3 regions of the Alteromonas sp. NFXS44 genome follow, and region 3 is predicted to be linked to each of the others. Evidence: predicted binding sites of a transcription regulator. Region 3 holds the regulator's gene; each other region holds the start of a gene.
What was found. Region 3 encodes LexA, which represses DNA repair genes until DNA is damaged. Its sites were predicted from a motif close to TACTGTATNNNNATACAGTA; they were not measured.

Region 1: recN (DNA repair protein RecN) is a predicted target of LexA. The motif match lies at 2,733-2,752, and genes of this name have one in related genera.
Region 2: J3369_RS20775 (exonuclease domain-containing protein) is a predicted target of LexA. The motif match lies at 2,286-2,305, and genes of this name have one in related genera.

Annotation. Positions count from the first base shown of each region.
Region 1 is NZ_JAGDEA010000005.1:622,540-627,504, reverse strand. It holds gene J3369_RS08080 (PhzF family phenazine biosynthesis protein) at 1-654, opposite strand, end outside; gene J3369_RS08075 (RidA family protein) at 691-1,038, opposite strand; gene J3369_RS08070 (LysR family transcriptional regulator) at 1,236-2,195, opposite strand; gene recN (DNA repair protein RecN) at 2,780-4,462, shown strand; gene J3369_RS08060 (outer membrane protein assembly factor BamE) at 4,600-4,956, shown strand.
Region 2 is NZ_JAGDEA010000012.1:871,033-875,997, forward strand. It holds gene J3369_RS20770 (hypothetical protein) at 1-18, shown strand, start outside; gene J3369_RS20775 (exonuclease domain-containing protein) at 136-2,256, opposite strand; gene J3369_RS20780 (zinc ribbon domain-containing protein) at 2,411-2,602, shown strand; gene J3369_RS20785 (flavin reductase family protein) at 2,604-3,260, shown strand; gene J3369_RS20790 (high-potential iron-sulfur protein) at 3,444-3,737, shown strand; gene J3369_RS20795 (DUF3325 domain-containing protein) at 3,759-4,097, opposite strand; gene J3369_RS20800 (PepSY-associated TM helix domain-containing protein) at 4,094-4,965, opposite strand, start outside.
Region 3 is NZ_JAGDEA010000012.1:983,956-988,920, forward strand. It holds gene coxB (cytochrome c oxidase subunit II) at 1-569, opposite strand, end outside; gene J3369_RS21300 (YceI family protein) at 978-1,550, shown strand; gene J3369_RS21305 (serine hydrolase domain-containing protein) at 1,660-2,799, shown strand; gene lexA (transcriptional repressor LexA) at 2,901-3,527, opposite strand; gene J3369_RS21315 (LysR family transcriptional regulator) at 3,612-4,481, opposite strand; gene J3369_RS21320 (AEC family transporter) at 4,584-4,965, shown strand, end outside.

The DNA of each region.
Region 1 (4,965 bases), on a different contig from region 3:
CGTCGCAGGATCTTCAAAAACGCCCCCGGTAGGAAATGGATTCCGCGAATGAAATACCGTGTGACTCTCTGGATAAATCAGGCTAAAAGTCACTAAACCAGCGCGTTTTGACAAATCTGCGCCTTGCTTCTGGTCGTAATTCATCAGTTTTAATTTGTTTCTATCGTTAAGAATAAGGATGAGATGCGTTCCTCCTGCAAAGGCTATTGCTGGCGGGAGCCGCGTATCCAAATCTTCTTTATTAAGCCCAAATAAAGTCAGGGTTTCCTGTAATAGATTTGGCTCTAATGATTGACTGTAGGTGGGAGGGGATACAAAAGATGCTCCCCAACCGTCATCTGAAAAGTATCCTTCTACGCAGATTTCTGCGTGATTAAGTGTAAGGCTAAACTCTCCGGCTCCAATGTTTTTTGCAAGGACAGCACCAAGAGCTATCGTGGCGTGTCCGCAGAAGTCCACTTCTACTTCCGGCGAAAAGTAACGTACTCTCCACCCTTTATTTGATGGCGTAGCAAATGCGGTTTCTGAATAGCCAATCTGAGCGGCGAGGTTCTGCATAACGTCTGGATTTGGCATTGTCTCGCACAATACAACTCCGGCTGGATTTCCACCCGATGAACCGTTTGAAAATGCCGATATGCGCTCAATATTCATTTTACTTTCCTTCTATACTGGGTGTTTGAAGAATGATTACCAAACAATTGAGTCAAAGGAGGCAACTAGATCGATTTCAACCAAAGCTCCTTGAACCGCAAGTTGTGAAATTACTGTAGACCGAGCAGGACGATGGTCACCAAATGCCAGAGCATAGGCTGAATCAAACGACTGAAAGTTATTTCTTTCAGTCAGCCAAACTCCAGCTTTGACGACATTTTCTGGGCGCAGATTATGTTTAGCTAACTCCTTAAAGTGCTTAGCAAGAATAAACGCCGTTTGTTGCTCGATACCTCCAGAAATATTGCCGTCAGTATCAAACGCGAGTTGACCAGACAAAAACAATAGTGAGCCTGTTTTTATAGATGTAGACAAATGCGCCACTCGAAATCTCCCATGTGATAACTTGCCAGTTGATTAATTTGACACGAAGGAGATCACCCTTCATACGCAATCTAAGAGCAATATAAGGTTTGATGAAGCAAATGCTTCAAAGTAGGAAGTAGTTTGTCAGGCTGCAAAATAATACGCAATACGCTCATATTGCATTTTAAAACTGCAAATTATGCAGCAATTAGCTTTTATGAGTTTGACCAAGGTGAAGGTTGGAAAAGCGACGATATCCAATTAACAAATACTTCAGTGCGTGCTGATACATAGTGGCGTGATGGGCGCACTAGGTAAACACCCCCATCACCATCAAATGTCCATTCAGGAAGAATTCTTAATAGCTTCCCCTGTTCAATATCTTGGGCAACAAGCCATTCTCCCGCGCCCAATATACCTATACCAGCCCTTGCAGCCTCTAGCATGGCAATACTATCATTTGTGAGTAGCGTTCCGTTGGTTCTGATTGCCTCTGTATTATTTCCGTCGGATAAACGCCAAATTGGGTAGGAGTGTAAGCTAGGGTTGCCTATACAATTATGTGCGAGCAAGTCTGTTGGTGTAAGCGGCTGGCCGAATTGTTTAAGGTAACTGGGAGAGGCGGCTAGAATTCGCTTATGCCTCGTTAGCTTTCGCGCCAGAAGCCGACTATCCGATAAATGGCCAATTCTTATGGCTGCGTCAAACCCACCTTCAATAAGATCGACATAATTATCACTGTAGTTTATATCCAACTCCAACTTTGGATACATAGCCATAAAACTGGGTGTTTGGTGCGCTAACCATAAACGCCCCATCGTGGCCGGAAATGCGAGTTTTATTCTTCCGCCAAGTTCTGCGGCCTCTTTTACTACCTCATCCTGAGCCTCAACTATAAGGTCAGTTGCGACTTTATACTTTTCAGCAAGGAGTTTAGCAGCGTCAGTCAGTTGGACTTGACGTGTTGAGCGCTCAACCAAACGCACACCTAAGCGCTGCTCCAATGCAGCGATCCGCTTGGAGATTATTGTTGAATGTCTGCCAAGACTTTTCCCCGCAGCTACGAATGAGCCATTAGATGACACAGCAATCAATGCCGCTAGCTCATCAAAATGTTGGCCGTCAATTGGTGTCATAATAAATTCAGATTTAACATGAATACTAATACTTATCATATCTGAATATAGATACTTCTTTTAAGCCATTTTTTGCGGGCTTATGTCGTTACAGCTTCTGAGAAAGGGATACTCAATGATAGGTTTATTCGAACCTCTTTGTTGAAAATTTTTATTAGCTACCTCAAAAAGACATATTGCTGATGTCAATACCGTTCTATTCAACAGTATCAAACTTGCTTTTTCACCAATGATGTCGGGCGTCCTATTTGCTATACGAAGATCTAGTTTGAGCGTCTGCTTCGAATTAAAATCGAAGCTACGTTATACCGTATCCACCGTTTGCTGTTGGAAAAAATAGGACGTCTGGTATTAATCTTTTGAAGGTCCGTTTCTTGTCTTAAGCTGTCTATCAAAGGCCTAGTAACGATTTCCGCTATTCGCTCCAAGCAGACATCGAAAAACTCGCATATTTCTGTAAACGGTATCACTCAAAAACCCTCTCCATATCAAACTACCTGCTAAGCCTCCTCATAAACACCCATAGATGCAAACATTTTCATCCCGCCTTAAAAACTTCACTTTACACAGCCAAAATACTGTATATATTTACACGTACTGTATAAACATACTGCGGTGAACACATGCTGGTTAATCTGTCGATCAAAAATTTCGCTGTTGTTAAGCAATTATCTGTCAATCTTGAGTCGGGTATGACGGCCATCACCGGTGAAACCGGTGCGGGTAAGTCTATTGCCATCGATGCACTCAGCCTTTGTCTCGGTGAGCGGGCCGATGCCGGCGCGGTGCGTAAAGACGCGCCTAAAGCTGAAATCGTTGCCCATTTTAATCTGAAAGGCCACAAAGCTGCGTTGGCCTGGCTGGATGAGCAGGAATTACTGGATGAAGATGACGACAGCTGTTTTGTGCGCCGTGTCATTTCCCGCGAAGGCAGATCGAAAGCGTTTATTAACGGCACGCCGGTATCGCTGCAACAGCTGAAACAGTTCGGCCAGTACCTCATTGCTATCCATGGCCAGAACACTCACCTTCAGCTTTTGAAAGATGACTACCAGCGAAAATTGGTGGATCAGTATGCCGCGCATCCTGCGTTGCTGAGCGCCGTGTCAGATAACTACCGCTTGTGGAAGCAAAAACAGTCGGAACTGAAAAACCTGGAAACACAGGCACAACAGCGTGCTGACCGCCAGCAGTTGCTGGCCTACCAGGTACAGGAGCTGGATGAGTTTGCCATTGAAGACGGCGAATTTACTGAACTGGAAATTGAGCACCGCAGGTTGAGTAACGGCCAGACATTGCTGGAACAGGCGCAAACAAGTTTTTATAACCTGTATGAGAATGACGAGGGTAATGCGTTATCCATTATCCAAAATGGTCTTGACCGTCTGTCTGAGCTGGAAGAACACGACAGCGCCCTGACGCCGATTATTGCCTTGCTGAACGAGGCCTCAATTCAGGTAGAAGAAGCGGCCAGAGAATTACGCAGCTATTGCGATGATCTTGAAATAGATCCTCTGCGGCTGCAACAGGTGGAATCCCGTTACAGCAAAGCCATGGAACTGGCACGTAAGCATACTGTGATGCCTGAAGAACTGTTCGGGCATCATCAGGCACTGGCGGCAGAATTTGCCGGTCTGGAGCAGGATGAGAATCGTCTTGAAGATTTACAGCATGAGGTCGTTGAAGCAAAAGATACTTACCGTCAGGCCTGTGAGGCACTTTCAGCTTCAAGGCAGGTTGCTTCGGTTAAGCTGGCAGAAGCGATTCAGGGGCAAATACGTCAGATGAATATGCCTCATGCGGTAATCGATATTGCTGTCGATTATCAGGAAGACAAAACGCCTGTGGCGTCCGGTCTGGATGATGTGACTTTCCTGGTATCCACTAACCCTGGTCAGCCGGCAGACAAGCTGGAAAAAGTGGTATCGGGCGGTGAACTGTCGCGTATCGGGCTTGCCATTCAGGTACTGACCAGCGACAAACACGCAACACCGACCATGATTTTCGATGAGGTCGATACAGGGATCAGCGGCCCTACCGCCGCCATCGTGGGTGGTTTGTTACGCCGGCTGGGTAAAGTGAGTCAGGTCATGTGTGTTACGCACTTACCTCAGGTTGCTGCACAGGCCCATAACCAGTTGTTTGTGACCAAGTTCAGTGATGGTAGTACAACAGAAACTCAGATGTTGCCATTAACGAAGCAGGACCGGATAGACGAACTGGCCCGGTTGCTTGCCGGTGACAAGGTAACCGAATCAGCTCTGGCAAATGCCAGAGAACTGTTAGAAAGTGCAGAATCGAACTAATAAGCGGTTGATTGGTCATAGGTGATTGGGTAGCATGCTGTCGCGCATTATTTTGCGACAGCCGCATTCTGACACTGGTTTGCCGGCAAAGGTAATGCCTGTCACTATAATCAAAGCATAACTGGACAAGCTCACGCATGAAGTTGTATCAAATCGCTATTTTGTTAACCGCTGTATTTTTCACCACTGCCTGTAACAACTGGATCTACCGGATTGATGTACCACAGGGCAACTTTCTGGACGAACGTGACGTTAAAAAGCTGCGTGTTGGCATGACCAAAGAGCAGGTTGTTTATGTTCTGGGCCACCCTGTTGTTGAAGACTCTTTTGATAAGAGCACATGGTATTACGTGTACGATATGAAGCGCGGTATGTCCAAACGCGGTGAAGATTTCCAGAAGCAACTGGTACTTAATTTCGACGGTAATGTGCTGACCACCGTAGAAGGTGACTTCGAATTGTCAGAAGATTTTAATACCCCGCTCGATCAGTAAGCATTTTTG
Region 2 (4,965 bases), 110 kb from region 3:
TTAAAAATGAAGTTATAAAAAAAGGGCCTTCCCGGAGAGAAGGCCAAACAGCAAGAACGCGTACACACTTCAACAGTGCATAATAAAATACGCAGGAGAAAACCCGCGGGTTCAGCAACGATGCATTAAGCATTTTTAATCCTGTTGCTGCGTCATCACCAGCAGTTCGCCTGACGCTCTTGCATCAGACAATGCCCGGTGATGCTGTTCCATATCAATGCCGAAGTGTTTTGTCAGCGCCGCCAGTGAATATGAGGCAAGTCCGGGAAAGGCTTTTCTGGACTCTCTGACAGTACACAACTTGGGCCGCCGGAAAGGCTGCTCAAGACGGGCAAATTCCTGTTTGATAAATCCATAGTCAAAATTAACGTTATGGGCGACAAACACACAGTCGCGGGTAAAGGCATCAATGGATTCAGCTACGTCAGCGAATACCGGCGCACCGGCGACCATGTCGTTACTGATCCCGGTCAGTCTGGTAATAGACGAGGGAATGTGTCGCTGCGGATTGATTAAAGACTGCCACTCATCCACCACTACCCCGTTGATAATTTTCACAATGCCGACTTCGGTGATCCTGTGGTACTGGCTGTTGCCGCCCGTGGTTTCGATATCAACGACAGCATAGGGCTGCTCCGGGTCACGGTACCAGCTAACCTGCGCTATTTGCACATCAAATCCGGCCTGCTGCAGCTTCTGAATACTGACAAGCTGGTTGCGGCGAAGCTGATCACCGGGTGCCTTAATTTCTTCAAACCGCAGCGCCCCGTTTTCCACCACCATAATATCGGGAAAACCGTCACGCAGACTGGCAAAGTCCTGCGCCATCATTTTCAGCATGGCTGTTACCTGTGTAACCGGCGCATGTGTCAGCAAGCCTTTGACCGGATCCAGCAATTTTGATCCCCACAGGAACAGGCTGTTCGATTCTCCATAATGGGCAGCGGCCTTGGCCGTTACATGCTTCATCAGTCCGTCTGCAGTAGTAAAACTTGCCAGCAGTTCATCAATTTTTACCGCAAATGACTCGTAGAAAGCATTATTTTTCAGGCTTTGGGGACGCCGGTCAAAAGCAGTTACCGGCGCATCCTCTTCGAACAATAATGTCCAGAACGTGAGTGCAAACAAACTCCGCCACAAACGATTCTCGGTTCGCCAGGCTTCAGCGCCGTGACGCTGATACCAGGCGATAACGCCCCGTTCAACAGACTGATTCTGACTCTCGTCCAGTTGCAGTGTACGGGACGCGTTTCGCAACATATCAGTCACTATACTGGTACGCTTCTTATGATATTTGCGCTGATAAAAATCTTCTGCGAAGGCCAGCAATGTATCTGAGGGCGGGGAATCGATAATGCTTTCCAAGCTTTGCTTTACCTCGTCTTTCAACCCTTCTTTATAAGCTTCGCGAATCCATTTTTCTTTTGCTGTGTCGCCGGGAGACTGTTCAAGAAAAGTCAGTGCAGCCTGCCGGTCGACAGAAAGCAGCTTTGACCCCAGTTTGGCGTGGTATTTTTCCGCCAGCACTGCTGAAATGGTGGAGAAGGTTTCCGGCACGGGGGCTTTTGCTGCTGCCAGACAGGCCTCATCATCAAGAAAATCCAGTTCGCCGGTGCGCGACGCATAGTAAAAAGCAGCGCCGGCATCCTCCGGCAATTCGAAGCGTGCCTGATCAGACACAGCCTGGCCCCGCGTACGCATGATGCCGAGATCACGCATGGAAAACTGATTCAGCCGCCCTTTAGTGTTGCCGAAGAACAGAAACAGCAAATAACGCATAGTGGCATCGAAGCGGCAAAACAGTAAATGCTCCACCGACAATGACGCCGGCCAGCCGTGACGTTTTATGCCATCGAATAAGTCTGCCATCAGCACACTCTTTTTTGCTGAAGCAGGCTGACCGCTGATCCCGAGATCATGCAGGTATTGCAGAATGTCGGCCTTGGTCAGCATACCGGCCAGTTCCTGCAGCGGCGCTTCTGTTACACACCCGAACCAACCGGAGGCGGAAAGCGCATCTATTTGCTGCTGCGGATGCGGTATTTCTTCGTAGTAGAAATGCTCACGGTTGATGATGGCGTATTTGCGGTTTGCTGCACGGGCGATGATGCATTGTTGCGGTTCAGGCAGTGCATTGAAATCCTCAATAAAACGCCGCGCATTTTCGTCCAGCAATGCGCCACTGGCACCGTCAAAAAAGGACAAAAACTCGCGGAAGTGATCAAGATAATATTTTTCAGGCAACGTTTTACGCATCATCTGCACCGGACACTGTACACCTGACCAAGTGTATATTTATACAGCCACCTTAATCAACCCGCCGGATGCAGTTTCCTTACAATCCGGTTATCTGCTTTCTGCGTATATTAGAAGTTAGCAACATCATTTTAATCAGTTATCCGGAGTGGTTATGAGTCTGACGACACCTAAGTTATTTCACTGCCCCTATTGCATGGAGCCGAATGAAGTAGAAATTGACGAGCAGAACGATATCAATGTTATGCAGGTTCTGGATTGTCAGGTCTGCTGCCAGCCTATTGAAATGACAGTGTACAGTGACGGCGATAACCTGACCGTTCAGGTTGAGCAGGAGAATGCCTGATATGACTGACCCGTCCATACGACATTATTCCTCTGCTGCTATTAATGAGCTGGAAAAACAGACCCGGACGAACCTGATCAACTGCTTGTCCGGCTACAAAGGGGCCAACCTTGTGGGTACCACTGACGGTAAACGGAATAATCTGGCCATTATCAGCTCAGTGTTTCATGTAGGGGCACATCCTCCTCTTCAGGGCATGTTGTTACGTCCCCATACTGTACCACGGCAAACGCTGGAAAATATTCGTGAAACCGGTGTGTACACCATTAATGCAGTCAGCGCCGGCTGGACAGATAAAGCTCACCAGACTTCTGCCCGCTATGATGAACACACCAGTGAGTTTGATGCCACGGGCTTAACACCGCTGAAAGAAGACGGATTCGCCGCGCCTTTCGTCGCTCAAAGTCCTTTGCGCATGGCCATGGCGGCAGAAGAAATAACCACGCTGCAATGTAATCAGACAGTGCTGGTCATTGGCAGAGTGCTTGATATTTACGTGATGGAGGGGGCCACCGGTGAGGACGGACAACTGGATTTGGAGAAAATGAATCTTGCCTGTATCAGCGGGTTGGATACTTACCACCGTGCGGAACCCATCGCCCGTTATGCCTATGCGAAACCGGACAAACCCGTCACGCTGGCAGGTAAAAACGCGTAAATGCACAGGTCCTGCGGTGAAGAAAAGTTAATCTACATCAAATATGTGACGGAACGATTTGGCAGTCCCGTAAATGTGTCGTATAACTATTGTCATGGTAAACCTGTCATCGCGGCAGGTTTTTTACGTTATAAGACCAAATAAAAGCAAATCATTCTCGTTTAAGCTTTATGGGAGCAAATTATGAGTAATGTGAACCGTCGTGATTTCCTAAAACTGTCAGGCACCACACTGATCGGCTTGACGTTAGGTGGCACTGCACTTCGCGCACAGGCACAGGAGCAACTGCAGACCGGCGACCCCACAGCACAGGCATTGAAATATACCCCGAAATCAACGGTGGAAGGGTCTCAGTGCGGTAATTGCATGTACATTCAGGGTGAGGACGGACAAGCTCACCGTCCCTGCGCCATTTTCCCGGGTAAACTGGTTAATACCAACGGCTGGTGCAGTGCCTGGGTAAAACGTCCGGGCTAAGTTTGAACCCGGACAGTTGGATCAGCGGGGTAATACCCGCTGAAGCCAGCCTCCCGGCACACACCAGCGCCATACAAATGCCAGCGCATCCTGCTGATAAGTAAACAGCAAAGACACCAGTACCGCTGCCACATGCAGCAATCCGCACCACACAACCAGTCCGATTTCAGTTTGCCAGCCGGCGATCGCCGGAAACGTTGCAACAGTCAGAAAACACACTGCCAGAGTCTGAAATATCAGCCTGCCCCCGGGCACATTTTCAATCTCATCACCTGTCACCGCACGGAAATGTTTCGGGTTCGCCATAGAAAAGTGCAGAAAACCGGCAATGCACAGCAGTAAACACAAAAATGTCATCATGCTGTCTGCTCCCCGGTGCTGCCCGCTTCCGGTGCAGGCCGTCTCCGGCGGGCAGTGCTGTCTTTGCGGCCTGACGGCGCGCGTTTAGATTTAGGTTCAGCTTTGAGTTTACTCACCGCATACCAGGCCAGAGCGGCCAGGATAAGACAGGCTGCATCGAATATGATCCTTAACGTATCAGGCACCGGGACAGGTGATGTAGCGACATCCAGCAACGGAATAAAGGTGAAGAGCACTGCAGCCACCAGCGTTTGCCAGAGCCAGCCTTTACGGTCGCGTCTGAACAGTCCGGCTACCACACAAAGCCCCCACACAATGAAAAAGCTGCGTATTTCCCAGTCACTGCGTGTCGCCAATTCTGCAGGCAAAAGGCGGTTCGCCCAGAAATAAGCACCGGTAGCCACCATCAGCCCGGCGATAGCACCAATGTTCGTGCCTCTCACCAGTTCGAAGCCTCTGCGTCCCATTTGCTTTTTGGCGCGCTTCTCTACCCAAAGGATAGAACCGGTCCCCACCATTAACGTGCCCAGGATACCGGCAAAGAAGAGCAACCAGCGGGTAACACTGTCGGCAAAACGGGCCTGATGCAGCATATCCATATAGTTATAAATTGCCTGGCTGGTATTCGGTGCAGAAGACGCCTCTTCTACTTTAAGAACTTCACCTTCAGAGTTAAAAACCAGCCCGCTGTTCCCGCCACGACCGGCGGACAACTCAACACGGTTCGGACCGGATACAGAAAATGTCGCTTTATCTGTGCCCGGGTTTTTAATGGTGATGCGGTCAGCAGGCACGCCCCATTCAGCAGAAGCACTGGCCATAACCTGTGCCAGCAGGGCGCTATTGTCCACAACCGGCGCTGCCGGCT
Region 3 (4,965 bases):
AAGCCAGGGTTAGCATCTTTCTTTACTGCGAAATCTGGCACCCACCAGGAGTGGATAACGTCGTCAGAGGTGATCAGGAAGCGGACTTTTTGTCCGGTAGGAATGACCAGAGGACGATCGACCTCAAGCAGGTAGTTTTCCCCTTTTTCGAATTTGTTCTCAATCTGCTCACGCTGTGTGGCCATGATGGAGTAAAAGGACACATCGCTGTCCATGTACTTGTAATGCCATTTCCACTGGGAACCGGTGACAAGAACCGTCATTTCAGGTTCGCTGGCATCTTCCATTGCTATGAGGGTTTGTGCTGCCGGGACGGCCATAAAAATCAGGATCAGGAAAGGAATGACTGTCCAGGCGATTTCTACTTTCACGTTTTCGTGGAAGTGCGCCGGCTTGGCGCCCCGGGATTTACGGTGCTTGAACATGGAGTAAAACATCACACCAAACACCACCACAGCGATGGCCACACAAATTGAGAACATCAGCATGTGCAGGTCGTAAACCTGTCCACTGATGTCTGTGACACCTTGTCTCAGGTTGATTTCACCTGCCCGGTCTGATGTTGCCATGGTTTCTGCTTGCAGCGATGCCGGAATAACAGACATCGCTAACCCCCAAACCATCATTGCGTTACATACGAGTTTCTTCACTCAACACCTCCGTGATGGAGGATCTTGTGTAATACCCTGCTCACAGGACCCTGTCGTATCAGGCTAGCCGCCTGTTAATTTTTATCTTTTTTTTGTTATTTTTTCGTTAACAACGGTATAAGAATTAAACAGATTTCATCTTGTGTCTAGTCTTTCTGAAAAAATAAATGGCCGGGGTGGCCTCAGAAACAGGGTCAAAGCACTTCATTCTGATATTTCGAATGTTTCGTTCAGATCTTCGACACATCCGTATTTCAGGAACGCCGTATTATAGGTAAGTAAATCGTCCTCACACTTGTGACATCAACGTTATTAAAGGAATGTGTAATGAATAAATTTATCCCGGCAGTATTAGTTTCAGGTTTAATCAGTGCAGGCGCATTCGCGGCGCCTGTCAGCTACCAGATTGATCCTACCCACACCAGCGTTATCGCTTCATGGAATCACTTCGGTTTCTCTAACCCGACAGCCGCCATCAACGGCGCTGAAGGCACCATCGTGTTTGATAACGACGCGCCGGAAGACAGCAAAATCGACGTGTCTGTGAAAATTGATACCATTGATTCATTTGTTAAAAAGCTGAATGAAGAATTTGTCGGTGCTGACTGGTTCAATGCAGCGAAGTTTCCTTCTGCAACATTTACCAGTACAGATGTTGAAATGACAGGTGATAAGACGATGGAAGTGACCGGCGATCTGACGATCAAAGGTGTGACTAAGTCCGTCACTATGGATGTCACTCTGAATGGTTCAGGTGTACACCCGATGACACAGAAAGAAGCGATTGGTTTTGATGCAATGACCACCATCAAGCGTTCTGACTTCGGTATCGATATGTACGTACCGAATGTAAGTGACGAAGTGACGTTGCACATCACCACAGAAGCACAAGCTAGATAAGTTTTCGCATCACCGTCCGGATGCCCGGCCCGCGCAAGCGGGCTTTTTTATTGGTAGCGGTCAGTTAACTGCGGTAGTCTGATTGTTTTTATTGTCAGGGATTGCTTCTATGTTGCGCCGCGCAGTTTTCTCCTCTTTTCTGTTATTTTTAACACCCTCTGTTTTTGCCAAAGATCTTCCTTCCGGCGCTATTAACGCTCTGTTTGAAGAAGCGGTAAGTCATGACACAGTGCCGGGTATAACCATGGCGCTCGGTAACGATAAGGGCATGCTGATGGCTAAAGGCTACGGTTTTGCCGACGTTGAAAACCATGTACCGATGACGACAGATCACAAGGTGCGTATCGGCAGTGTCTCTAAACTCATCGCTACGGCCGGATTAATGCGTCTTGCGGAAGCGGGCAACATTGATCTGGATAAACCGGTCACTGAATACGTCAGCGCATGGCCTGCTGATAAACCGGTCATTACTCTGCGCCAGCTTACCTCACATACAGCCGGTATCAGGCACTACAAAGAAGGGGCCAATGAATTCCTTCTGAATGAAAGTTATCCGGATATCGACAGTGCACTGGCGATGTTTAAAGATGATCCTCTGCTGTTTGCACCTGGCACAGATCACCGTTATTCAACGTTTGCCTGGACACTGGTCAGTGCCGCAATGGAAGGGGCTGACGCGTCCCGGGATTTCCGCGCCATCATTAACGAAGAAGTGTTTGCGCCGCTGAAACTGGACAACACGGTATTTGACGACCAGTACACCATCATCGATCACCGGGCGAGACCTTACACCGTACTGGAAGGTGAGCTGATTAATGCGCCACAAACGGATCACAGCTATAAATGGGCCGGCGGCGGTTTTATTTCTACGCCGTCAGATATTGTCCGGTTTGCTGTAGCCCATGTGGCAAGCGATTACCTGAAACCAGAGACTACCCGCGCCATGTTTACTCCAGCCACACTTAATAATGGTGAAACTGTGGGCTTCGGCATAGGCTGGAAAACCGGTTTTGGTGATTACAAACAACGTAAAGCGTATAAAGACAACGCGAGCGCGCTGGCTTTGATGGACGATATTCCTGATGCAGTGATGCACTCAGGTGGCAGTATGGGCGGCATTACGATGACCATTCTTTGCCGTGAACATAAAACAGCGGTTACTATAGTAAAAAATGTCAGTGGTGAAGACAATGCTGATGTTTTTCTGCTGGCGCTGAAGACACTGCACTTTGCACATACCAGCCAATAGTAAAAAAAAGGGCGATGATGGTTCACATCATCGCCCTTTCAATTTTTCAGCGCTGTGGCCAGCGCGCACAATAGTTATTGCACCGCGCTTAGCGAAAAGACTTACATCCAGTCAGCATTGCGGATAACACCTACAGCCAGACCTTCAATGTTGAATGGTTCAGCAGCAAGATCCACCTTGATGGTATCGAATTCTTCATTTTCTGCATGCAGCCATACTTCGCGGCCGCGTTTTTCCAGACGTTTTACCGTGACATCCTCATCAACCCTGGCAACAACAACCTGCCCATTGTGCACGTCAGTAGTACGGTGAACGGCAAGTAAATCACCATCCAGAATACCGATATCTTTCATACTCATACCGTTTACACGTAACAGGAAATCCGCACGGGGGTGGAACAGATCAGGGTCGACCTTATAATGCATTTCCACATGCTCCTGCGCCAGAATAGGTTCACCTGCCGCAACACGACCGATTAACGGTAAACCTGCGTCTTCATCGTTTTCTGCTTCCAGCGGAATATTCAGCTTTATGCCCCGTGAGGTACCCGCCAGAATTTCGATTACACCTTTACGGGCCAGCGCCTTTAAATGCTCTTCTGCTGCATTAGCTGATTTAAACCCTAATTGCTTCGCAATTTCCGCACGGGTGGGCGGCATGCCGGTTTCCAGCATGGTGGTTTTGATCAGTTCGAGAACTTCCGTTTGTCTTGGAGTAAGTGGACGCATAAACAGCCCTGTTTTTCTATACAGTTCCTGTGAGTATATACAGTTGCGCTGGTTTGACAAGGGCTGCCGGCGAAATTATTACGGTTATTCCGACGCGCACTCAATAAATCGTGCCAGCGCCGGGTTGCTGTTGTCCTGCAGCCATACCAGTACATATTCCACTACCGGCGCTCTGTGCAGCGGCAACAAAACCACATCCGGCGGACACACCTGCTTCAGCGGTTCAGGCACAAGCGCAATCCCTACTTCACTGGCCACCAGCGACACGATGGTTTGCTGTAACTGGGTTTCTAACACCACACGGGGCACAAAGTTCGCTTCAGTACAGTACTGTTCAATGGTGTTACGCAGCTCCGGCGCCACATTGTGGGGCGTAACAATGAATTTTTCGTCAACTAAATCCTCTGCGCAGACTTTCTTTGCCCCGGCCAGCCGGTGGTGTTTGTGAACAGCCAGACAGAGTGCTTCAGTGCGCAAAGACAGCATTTCCAGTCCCCGGGACGTCGCCGGCTTTAACATGATGGCGGCATCAAACTGCGCAGAAGTAACGCCATTAATTAACTCAAAGGGAATAACCTCCTGAATATGAAAGGACACAGCGGGATAGCGGGACATAAACTGTCTGGCCAGTTCAGGCACAATGTTATAAGCCGCATGCATCATGAATCCCACAGACAAGCTTCCCGACTTTCCGGCACCGGTCGCTCTTGCCCGTTCCGCGGCTTTGCTGACCGATTGCAATATGGTTTTGCTGTCGCGGTAAAATTGCTCTCCTGCGGCAGTAAGACTCACGCCTTTCGGTTGACGGCTGAACAATGCCGTACCCAGCTCTTCTTCCAGCAGTGCTATCTGGCGGCTGAGAGGTGGCTGAGTGATGTTAAGCCGCTGCGCAGCCCTACCCACATGACCGGTTTCTGCTACCGCAATAAAATATCTTAAGGGTTTTATATCCATGATGATTCAATATTTGTATCAGGATTAACTCAATTCTATATTGGATTGAATGATAAGACTAAAGGTAATCTGATCGCCGGTTTCCTGATCATCTGTCATTTCATGTTGTCTGTTTTCACGCTCATATTCCCGATATTTGCCCTCATATTCCTTGGCTGGTATCTACGCAAAAGGGATCTGCTGAACGACTCTGCCACTACACAATTCAATAAATTTGTTGTCTGGCTGGCGTTGCCTGCGCTGCTTTTTGACATCACAGCAACGTCTGCCATTGCGTCTCTCTGGCAACCGGGATTTGTTCTAAGCTTCACCCTCGCCGTGTTTGTCATTTTTGCGCTTACTGTCGTGGTACAAAAGAAACGGAATATGTCGTTATCAGAGAGTGCTATAGACGGGCTTAATACCAGTTACGCCAATACCGGATTTATGGGCTTTCCCTTACTCATGGCGGTAGCAGGAAGCGAAACGCAGGCGCCGGTGCTCA